Regions from separate parts of the Bradyrhizobium genosp. A genome, predicted to be linked through region 3. Evidence: predicted binding sites of a transcription regulator. Region 3 holds the regulator's gene; each other region holds the start of a gene.
What was found. The regulator PhoB, encoded in region 3, activates phosphate uptake and scavenging genes when phosphate is short. The targets are predictions, from matches to a motif close to TGTCATNNANCTGTCAT.

Region 1 (3,271 bases), 3.5 Mb from region 3:
CCGGAATTGCCGGCGCGCATCTCTTCGTCAACGCAGGCGGTGCCCGGGAAATGCACTGGCACAATTCGGCCGAGTGGGCCTACGTCGTCGACGGCCATTGCCAGGTGACGGTGGTCGATCCCGAGGGCCAGCTCGAAGTGGTCAATCTCGCTCCCGGTGATCTCTGGTTCTTCCCGAAAGGCCACAGCCACGCCATCCAGACGCTGGGGCCCGCCCCTTGTCATGCCATCCTCGCCTTCGATGACGGCCTCTACTCCGAGCACGGCACGTTCGGCATCAGCGACTGGATGAGCCGCTATGACGCGCCGACCCTGTCGCAGGCGCTCGGCGTTTCCACCGAGACGTTCAGCCCGGACCCGAAGGCCGAGACCTACATCATGCAAGGCGAGGTGCTGGCGCTCGACGGTCCGCAGGCAAAAGTCGCCCGTGCGCTGGACCGCGACCGCACCCACCGTTTCGCACTGATGTCGCAAAAGCCGCGCGTGAGCACGGCGGGCGGACAGCTTTACGTCGCCTCCGCCAAGGAGTTTCCGGTCTCGAGCACCATGACCGGGATCGTCCTCAAGCTCAAATCCGGCGCGATGCACGAGCCGCATTGGCACACCGACGCCAATGAGTGGCACTATGTGCTGAAGGGACGTACGCGCGTGACGCTGTTCGCGTTCGACAAGCGGGTTGCGGTCGCGGAACTCTCGGCCGGAGAATGCGCCTACATCCCCGCCAATTGCGGACACTCCATTCAGAACATCGGCCAGGAGGATGCCGAAGTGATCGGCGCGCTCGACAGCGGCACCTACCACGAAAGCAGCCTCGGCAACTGGCTGGCGAAGGCGCCGCGGCACCTGCTCGCCAATAATTTCGGTGTCTCAGACGCAGCGGTGGCGAATTTCGGGCGGAAGCGCATGATCGTCGCCGCGGCGGGCTGATCGCTCGTCGCGCGTGTGCAATCGGGCTTCGCACTGCGCGAGATCGTCAACCGCGCAGTGCCGACCGTGGTGTTCGCAAGGCGAAACGGCAATTGGCAACTGCCTCTGCTTCCAGGCTCGTCCCTTTCCGTCGAATGGAATGTTGCTACGACGATCGAGGTACCTCGTACGGATACGGCAATTCGAATTCTCTTTCGGGCCCTTGGTGGCCGATGTATCGTGCTCCAGAGCCGCTACCGGGATGTGCCGAAATCCCGGCAATCATTGGCGGCCAGTATGCCTACGGCGGGCATCGCAACTTTCATCATTCCAGAGACTGCGGCTGTGACGAGTGGCTCGGCACGGCCCGAACATTTGCTGCCATCATCTCGGAAGGAGGACATCTCATGCATTTCTGCCTCACGGGACAATATACGCCACACGCTCTCAACGCCATTTTGGAGAACCCTACGACCAATCGCCAGGAGGCGGCGAGAAAACTCATCGAGGCGGCCGGTGGAAAGCTGATCTCGATGTACAGTGTTGCGGCCGACGGCCCGGGCGTTCTGGTGATCTTTGACGTGCCTGATCCGGGTTCGGCTCCGGCCATCTCCGGTCTGACCGTCACCGCCGGCACCCTGCAGAACGTAAAACTCACTCGGCTGTTCACACAGGACGAGATCAAGCAGGTGCGGCAGAACGCGGCCAAGCTGCGCGCCTCCTACAGCCCGCCAGGCAGCTGAGATCTGAACCGTTCCAGATGCGTGCCGCCGCTCCATCGCCGGGAGCGGCGGCAGGCGCCCGTGGCGGCTGCAGCCGGTTCCCCCTCGCAACGCTGTCTGCCATCGGCCCCCCTGTCATAGAACTGTCATCGAATGTGCAGAGACCTGTCCGTCTCGCAATTCGGGACACGCCATGGACTATTTCAAGCGCTTCAACTTCCTGTTCGCCGCACCTGTATTCGACACCGACGACCTCGAAGGCGTCCGCTTCAACCAGATCATCGAGGAGATCCAGCGCTCCGGCTTCGAGGTGGTCCGGGCCCGCAAGCTGGAGGACGCCGAAATCGCGGTGCAGACCGACGCCGCGATCGGCTGCATGGTGGTGGACTGGGGCAAGAAGGGACTTGAGGGCAAGACCTCGGCGCTGATCAATCTGATGCGGCGCCGCGGCCTCGACTTTCCGATCATCCTCCTGATCCGGCGCAAGCGCTTCGAGGACCTTCCGGTCGAGGTGCTCGACTTCATCGACGGCTACGTCTTCCTCTCCGAGGAAACGCCGACCTTTATCGCCAAGAATTTGATCAGCCGGCTCAAGCAATATGCCGAGACGCTGAAGACGCCGTTCTTCGGCGCGCTGGTCGACTATGCCGAGGAAGGCAACCAGCTCTGGACCTGCCCGGGTCACAATGGCGGCGTGTTCTACAATCGCAGCCCGATCGGCCGGGTCTTCGTCGAGCATCTCGGCGAATCCGTGTTCCGCGACGATCTCGATAATTCCGTGCTCGATCTCGGCGACCTCCTCACCCACGAGGGCCCGGCACTGAGGGCACAGAAAGAAGCGGCGCAAATCTTCGGCGCGGAAAAAACCTATTTCGTGCTCAACGGCACCTCGACCTCGAACAAGGTCGCGCTCGGCGCGCTCGTCACCGACGGCGACCTCGTGCTGTTCGACCGCAACAATCACAAGGCCGCCCATCACGGCGCGCTGATGATCAGCGGCGGCATCCCGGTCTATGTCCCGACCATCCGCAACGCCTGGGGCCTGATCGGCCCGATGCGCTGGGACATGCTCGACGAGAAAGCCCTGCGCGAGACGATCCGCAATCATCCGCTGGTCACGGACAAGGACGCCTGGCGCAAGGAGCGGCCGTTCCGCGTCGCCGTGGTCGAGCAGTGCACGTATGACGGCACCATCCACAACGCCGAAATGATCCTGAAGCGCATCGGCCATCTCTGCGAATACATCCTGTTCGACGAAGCCTGGGCCGGATTCATGAAATTCCACCCGCTCTATGCCGGCCGTTTCGCGATGGGGCTCGCCAACCTTCCGCCGGAGGCGCCGGGCATCATCGCGACGCAGTCGACCCACAAGCAGCTCGCGAGCTTTTCACAGGCGTCGCAAATTCACATCAAGGACCGCCACATCCGCGGCCAGAAGCGCCGCGTCGAGCATCGCCGCTTCAACGAAAGCTTCATGCAGCACGCATCGACCTCGCCATTTTATCCGCTGTTCGCCTCGCTCGATGTCGGCGCACAGATGATGAAGGGGCGATCGGGCGAAGTGCTGTGGGACGATACGATCCGGCTGGGCATCGAGCTGCGCAAGAAAATCCGGGCGATGCGCCGGGAGTTCGAGGAGAAGGA
Region 2 (3,271 bases), 370 kb from region 3:
CGATTTGCCATGCTGCGGGATTGCCGCCGGCGCTGCATGACCCTCTACGCGACAAGCCATTGCTGGCTTGGACGAACCTCGCTAGGCCTGTGGTCAAATATCGACACAGGGGAAGCGAAGGAAATGACTGAAGCCGCAACCGGCGCAATGAGCGGACTGCGCGTCATCGATCTCACGCGCGTGCTCGGCGGTCCCTACTGCACCCAGATTCTCGCCGACCATGGCGCCGACGTCATCAAGGTCGAGCCGCCGGCAGGCGACGAGGTGCGCGACTGGGGTCCTCCCTTCCACGAGGACGACGCGGCCTATTTCGTCGGCATCAACCGCAACAAGCGCTCGATCGGCCTCGACCTCGCTTCCGAGGGCGGCCGCGTCGTGCTGCTCAAGATGCTGGAGACGGCCGACGTCCTGATCGAGAATTTCAAGCCGGGCACGCTGGAGAAATGGGGCATCGGCAACGATGTGCTCAGCCAGAAATATCCGCGCCTGGTGCATTGCCGGATCTGCGGCTTCGGCGCCGACGGCCCGCGCGGCGGCAATCCCGGTTATGACGCGATTATCCAGGCGATGACCGGCATGATCGCGGCGACCGGCTCGCCCGAGAGCGGGCCGATGCGGATCGGCGTGCCGCTGGTCGACATCACCACCGGTCTTTACGCAGCGATCGGCATCCTGATGGCGCTGTCCGAGCGGCAACGTTCGGGCAAAGGCCAGTTCCTGGAGACGACGCTGTACGAAACCGGCCTCGCCATCATGCATCCGCACACCGCGAATTATTTCATGCATGGCAAGCCGCCGGGCCTCACCGGAAACGAGCATCCCAACCTCGTGCCCTACGCGATCTTCCCGACCAAGACCGACAACATCTTCATCGGCGTCGGCAATGACGGCACCTTCCGCAAGCTCGCCAACGAGATCGGCAAGCCCGAGCTCGGCACCGATCCGCGCTTTGCCCGCAACAAGGACCGCATCGCCAATCGCGACGCGCTGCGCGCCGAGCTTGCCGCGGTGTTCAGCCAGCACGAGGCCGAGCCGTTGTGCAATCGCCTGTTGGCTGCGGGCCTGCCCGCGGGCCCGGTGCAGAAGATCGACCAGGCATTGACCAACCCGCACACGATCGCGCGCGGCGATGTCATCGAGAAGGACTGGTACAAGGGCGTGGCCTCGCCGATCCGGCTCGATCGCAGCAAGCCGAGCCTGCGCCGCCTGCCGCCGAAGTTCAGCCAACACTCCCAGGAGGTGTTGGGTGAATTCGGCTACTCAAAGGCGGAGATCGACGCGATGGTCGCCAACGGCGTGGTCTGTGGGACCGAGCGCAAGCGCTAGGACCCTGCCGCCTCACCCAAGCAAATGCCGCACTGCGGCGCGGGCACGCATGTGCACCGCGAACGGAGGAGGCTGCCCGAGCGCGCGTTCGCCCATTTGACGACTTCCCTTTTGGCAGCGCTTGCTGCCTTCGCTTCGGCCGCTTACACAGTCATGTGAACGTCATATGGCGCTGCTAGCGCAAGCGATCTTTTTGACGGCCAAGGGACGGCCAAGGGAGGTTTACTTGATGGCTCTTCGACATTTTGGGGCGGCTGCCGCTTTTGCGGTCACGGTTGGCATGACGGCTTCGCCGGCGCTGGCTGCGACTGAAATCCAGTGGTGGCACGCGATGACCGGCGCCAACAACGACGTCATCGTCAAGCTCGCCAACGACTTCAATGCGTCGCAGAGCGACTACAAGGTCATCCCGACCTACAAGGGCAACTATGCCGACACGATGAACGCTGGCATCGCGGCCTTCCGCGCCGGCAACGCCCCGCACATCATGCAGGTGTTCGAAGTCGGCACCGCGACCATGATGGCCGCGACCGGCGCCGTGAAGCCCGTCTACAAGCTGATGGCCGAGGCCGGCGAGAAATTCGATCCCAAGATCTACCTTCCCGCGATCACCGGCTACTATTCGACCTCGAAGGGCGAGATGCTGTCCTTCCCCTTCAACTCGTCGTCGACCGTGATGTGGGTGAACCTCGACGAGCTGAAGAAGGCAAATGTCGAGATCCCCAAGACCTGGCCTGAGACCTTCGAAGCTGCCAAGAAGCTCCACGCCAACGGCCACGCCACCTGCGGCTTCTCCGGCTCGTGGATCACCTGGGTCAATCTCGAGCAGCTCTCCGCCTGGCACAACGTGCCGCTCGCCAGCAAGGCCAACGGCCTCGACGGCTTCGACACCGTGCTGGAGTTCAACGGCCCGCTGCAGGTCAAGCATCTCGAAAACCTGGTCGAGCTCCAGAAGGACAAGACCTACGACTACGCCGGCCGCACCAACACCGGCGAAGGCCGCTTCACCTCGGGCGAATGCCCGATCTACCTGACCTCGTCGGCCTTCTTCGGCAACGTCAAGGCGCAGGCCAAGTTCAACTTCACCGCCGTGCCGATGCCCTATTATCCGGATGCCAAAGGCGCGCCGCAGAACTCGATCATCGGCGGCGCCTCGCTCTGGGTGATGGGCGGCAAGTCGGCCGACGACTACAAGGGCGTTGCAAAATTCCTGACCTTCCTCTCTGACACCGATCGTCAGGTCTACATCCACAAGGCCTCGGGCTATCTGCCGATCACCAAGGCCGCCTATGACAAGGCCAAGGCCGAGGGCTTCTACAAGGATCAGCCCTATCTCGAGACCCCGCTGCTCGAGCTGACCAACAAGGAGCCGACCGAGAACTCCCGCGGTCTGCGCCTCGGCAACATGGTTCAGCTGCGTGATGTCTGGTCGGAAGAAATCGAGCAGGCGCTGGCCGGCAAGAAGACAGCCAAGCAGGCGCTGGATGCGGCTGTCGAGCGCGGCAACACGATGCTGCGCCAGTTCGAAAAGACCGCCGTAAAGTAAGGCGAAGGCGCCGGCAGGCCGCACGATGAGCGGCCTGCCGGCGTCACCCCCATCATGCAAAAGCAAGCCATTTTCCAATCAAAGCTGTTGCCCTACGCGCTGGTTGCCCCGCAACTCGCGATCGTCCTGATTTTCTTCTATTGGCCGGCCTTGCAGGCGGTGATCCAGTCCTTCCTGCTGCAGGACGCCTTCGGTCTTTCGTCGAACTTCGTCTGGTTCGACAACTACATTGAGCTGTTCAGGGACCCCGCTTATTTCGAAGCGATCGTCCGGACCTTCTTCTTCTCGTTCGCGATCGCGGTGTCGTCGCTGTCCTTCGCGCTGCTGCTCGCCGTGATGGCCGACAAGCCGCTGCGCGGCTCGATGCTCTACCGCACGCTGCTGATCTGGCCCTATGCC
Region 3 (3,271 bases):
TCACCGGTCAGCTGATGCTCGACCAGACCAACATCCTCGACCCCAAGCTCGACCTCAATTTGCTGCGCGCCCGCGTCGGCATGGTGTTCCAGAAGCCGACGCCGTTCCCGATGACGATCTACGAGAATATCGCCTTCGGCATCCGTCTCTATGAGAAGATCTCGAAGTCGGAGATGGACGACCGCGTCGAGAAGGCGCTGCGCGGCGGCGCGCTGTGGAACGAGGTCAAGGACAAGCTCAACGCTTCCGGCCTGTCGCTTTCCGGCGGCCAGCAGCAGCGCCTCTGCATCGCCCGCACCGTCGCGGTGCGGCCCGAGGTGATCCTGTTCGACGAGCCCTGCTCGGCGCTCGATCCGATCTCGACTGCGAAGGTCGAGGAGCTGATCCAGGAGCTGTCCGAGAACTACACGATCGCGATCGTGACCCACAACATGCAGCAGGCGGCCCGCGTCTCCGACAAGACCGCCTTCATGTATCTCGGCGAGCTGATCGAGTTCGACGACACCAGCAAGATCTTCACGTCGCCGACCGACCGACGCACGCAGGATTACATTACCGGCCGGTTCGGCTGAGGAGACTGGATATGGGTTCTGAACATACCGCAAAGGCCTTCGACACCGACCTCCAGGAGCTCACCCGGTCGGTGGCGGAAATGGGCGGCCTCGCCGAGCGCATGATCGTCGATTCCGTCGACGCGCTGATCCGCCGCGACGTCGCGCTCGGCCAGCGCGTCGTCGCCACCGACGCCGACATCGACGCCCTCCAGAAGAAGATTGAGGAGCACGCCGTGCTCACCATCGCCCGCCGCCAGCCGATGGCGGTGGACTTGCGCGAAATCGTCGGCGCCATGCGGGTCGCGACCGATCTCGAGCGCATCGGCGACCTCGCCAAGAACATGGGCAAGCGCGTCGCGGCGCTGGAGACGGATTTCCATCCGCTGAAACTGTTCCGCGGCCTCGAGCACATGACCGACCTCGTGCAGCAGCAGGTCAAGTCGGTGCTGGACGCCTATGCGGCGCATGACCTGCCGGCGGCGATGGCGGTGTGGAAGGGCGACGAGGAAGTCGACGCCATCTGCACCTCGCTGTTCCGCGAGCTCCTCACCTATATGATGGAGGATCCGCGCAACATCTCGTTCTGCATCCATCTGATGTTCTGCGCCAAGAACATCGAGCGGATCGGCGACCACGCCACCAACATTGCCGAGACCGTGTTCTACATGATCGAAGGCCAGGCCATCACCGACAAGCGACCGAAGGGCGACATGACGACGTTCGCCGCGCCGGTCCCGAACACCTGATTTCACGATACCTGAACACGCAAGGAGCCACGACACCATGGGCGCACGCATTATGGTGGTTGAAGACGAGGAAGCTCTGACCGAGCTGCTTCGCTACAACCTCGAAGGCGACGGCTATGACGTCGAGACGGTGATGCGCGGCGACGACGCCGACACCCGCCTCAAGGAGCACATCCCCGATCTGATCGTGCTCGACTGGATGCTGCCGGGACTATCAGGCATCGAGCTGTGCCGGCGGCTTCGTGCGCGGTCCGACACCAAGCAGCTGCCGATCATCATGCTCACCGCGCGCGGCGAGGAGAGCGAGCGGGTGCGGGGCCTTGCGACTGGCGCCGACGATTACATCGTCAAGCCGTTCTCGGTGCCTGAGCTCCTGGCGCGCGTGAAAGGTCTGCTCCGGCGCGCAAGCCCCGAGCGGCTCGCTACCGTGTTGGCTTTCGGCGACATCGAGCTCGACCGCGAAAAGCGCCGCGTGGCGCGCTCCGGCCGGCCGATCGATCTCGGCCCGACAGAATATCGCCTGCTGGAGTTCTTCCTGGAGCACCCCGGCCGCGTGTTCTCGCGCGAGCAGCTGCTCGATAGCGTCTGGGGCCGCGACATCTATATCGACGAGCGCACCGTCGACGTGCATATCGGTCGCCTGCGCAAGCTGCTCAATCTCGGTCGCGAGCAGGACCCGATCCGCACCGTCCGCGGCGCGGGGTATGCGCTCGATGATCGCTTTGCAAAGGCCGAGCAGACGTAGGGCTGGCAGTTTGATTTGAGCTGCGGCCACAGACTCCAATGTCGTCCCGGCCTAGTTGCGCAATTGCGCGCGGGGGGCCGGGACCCATAGCCACAGGTGGACGTGGTGGGCGGGACTTGGAGTGACCCCTTAGCGCAGAAATTGCGTTCTCGGAGAATGGGTCCCGGCCCCCGTGCGCAATTGCGCACTAGGCCGGGACGACACCAAACTTTGTTGACTCGTCGCGCGCTGAACCTCAGCGCGGGCTCGGCTTCGCCGGCGCACGCCGGCGATCCGCTGCCGGCTGATACGCCACCCGCGAGTGCTGGGCGCAATAGGGCAGCCCGGAGAGCGCCTTGCCGCCGCAGAAGAAGAAATCCGGGCTCGAGGGATCGCCGACCGGCCAGTGGCAGGTCGCCTCGTTCAATTCGAGCAGCGACAGCCGCTGGCTCATCGGCACCACGTTGTCGTAGGTGACCGGCTCGGCCTCGACCTCGACCTCGAAGGCCTGCGCCAGCGCGGTATTGCCGCGTGCCATAGGCCTGCTCACCCGCATCATGTGCTGCGCTGGGCGCGCCTTGCGCGGCCGCGGAGCTGCCGAAGACGGACTCTTGGCGCGGCCGGAGAGGCCAAGCCTGTGCACCTTGCCGATCACGGCATTGCGGGTGACATTACCGAGCTCTGCCGCGATCTGGCTGGCCGAAAGTCCGGCCTCCCAGAGCTTTTTCAGTTGCTCGACGCGATCATCCGACCAGGTCAAAACCGTCATTGCACCCTTTCCTTCGCCGGCGCCTGCCATCCTGGGGCCGCACGACGAATGCCTAAGCCTCGAAAAACCCGTGCCGTCAGAATCCCTTAAGGCTCGCCGGGCGCAATGAGACGCCCGAACGTTTACGCCGGTACATGAGGACTTAGAGGATCAGAACCGCTGCACGAGATGTCGTATCTGACAAGCCAAACGCTACAATATGGCGTGACTCACGCGCAAGAGTCCGCCGACTCGCTTCCACATGTTCCGTGGCCAAAACCCCGCAAATCTGGCACCGCAAGACTACGGAATCAGCATTTCGTGGGGCTTTCCGGGCGGCATTGACACCCGTGGTGCCAAGCATAAGATAGTCGTGCGTGCCGCCCTTAAAAGGCGGCACGTTTCGTTTTCCGGACCAATGATGCGCTGCGCAACGCACGTTCAGGCCGTCCGAAACATCCAAAGAGATCATCATGGCTAACAGCGCAGCACCGCATTT

Region 1: a site for PhoB is predicted at 1,761-1,777, ahead of ACP2YP_RS14755 (Orn/Lys/Arg decarboxylase N-terminal domain-containing protein). Genes of this name have one in related genera too.
Region 2: a site for PhoB is predicted at 1,476-1,492, ahead of ugpB (sn-glycerol-3-phosphate ABC transporter substrate-binding protein UgpB). Genes of this name have one in related genera too.

Annotation. Positions count from the first base shown of each region.
Region 1 is NZ_CP188196.1:3,204,349-3,207,619, reverse strand. Features, by position in the region: gene ACP2YP_RS14770 (cupin domain-containing protein) at 1-926, shown strand, start outside; partial or broken gene ACP2YP_RS14765 (Lrp/AsnC family transcriptional regulator) at 933-1,010, shown strand; gene ACP2YP_RS14760 (GYD domain-containing protein) at 1,313-1,648, shown strand; gene ACP2YP_RS14755 (Orn/Lys/Arg decarboxylase N-terminal domain-containing protein) at 1,821-3,271, shown strand, end outside.
Region 2 is NZ_CP188196.1:106,748-110,018, forward strand. Features, by position in the region: gene ACP2YP_RS00470 (CaiB/BaiF CoA transferase family protein) at 124-1,326, shown strand; gene ugpB (sn-glycerol-3-phosphate ABC transporter substrate-binding protein UgpB) at 1,556-2,872, shown strand; gene ugpA (sn-glycerol-3-phosphate ABC transporter permease UgpA) at 2,927-3,271, shown strand, end outside.
Region 3 is NZ_CP188196.1:8,124,953-8,128,223, reverse strand. Features, by position in the region: gene pstB (phosphate ABC transporter ATP-binding protein PstB) at 1-572, shown strand, start outside; gene phoU (phosphate signaling complex protein PhoU) at 584-1,300, shown strand; gene phoB (phosphate regulon transcriptional regulator PhoB) at 1,338-2,045, shown strand; gene ACP2YP_RS38110 (GcrA family cell cycle regulator) at 2,281-2,793, opposite strand; gene ACP2YP_RS38105 (aspartate aminotransferase family protein) at 3,246-3,271, shown strand, end outside.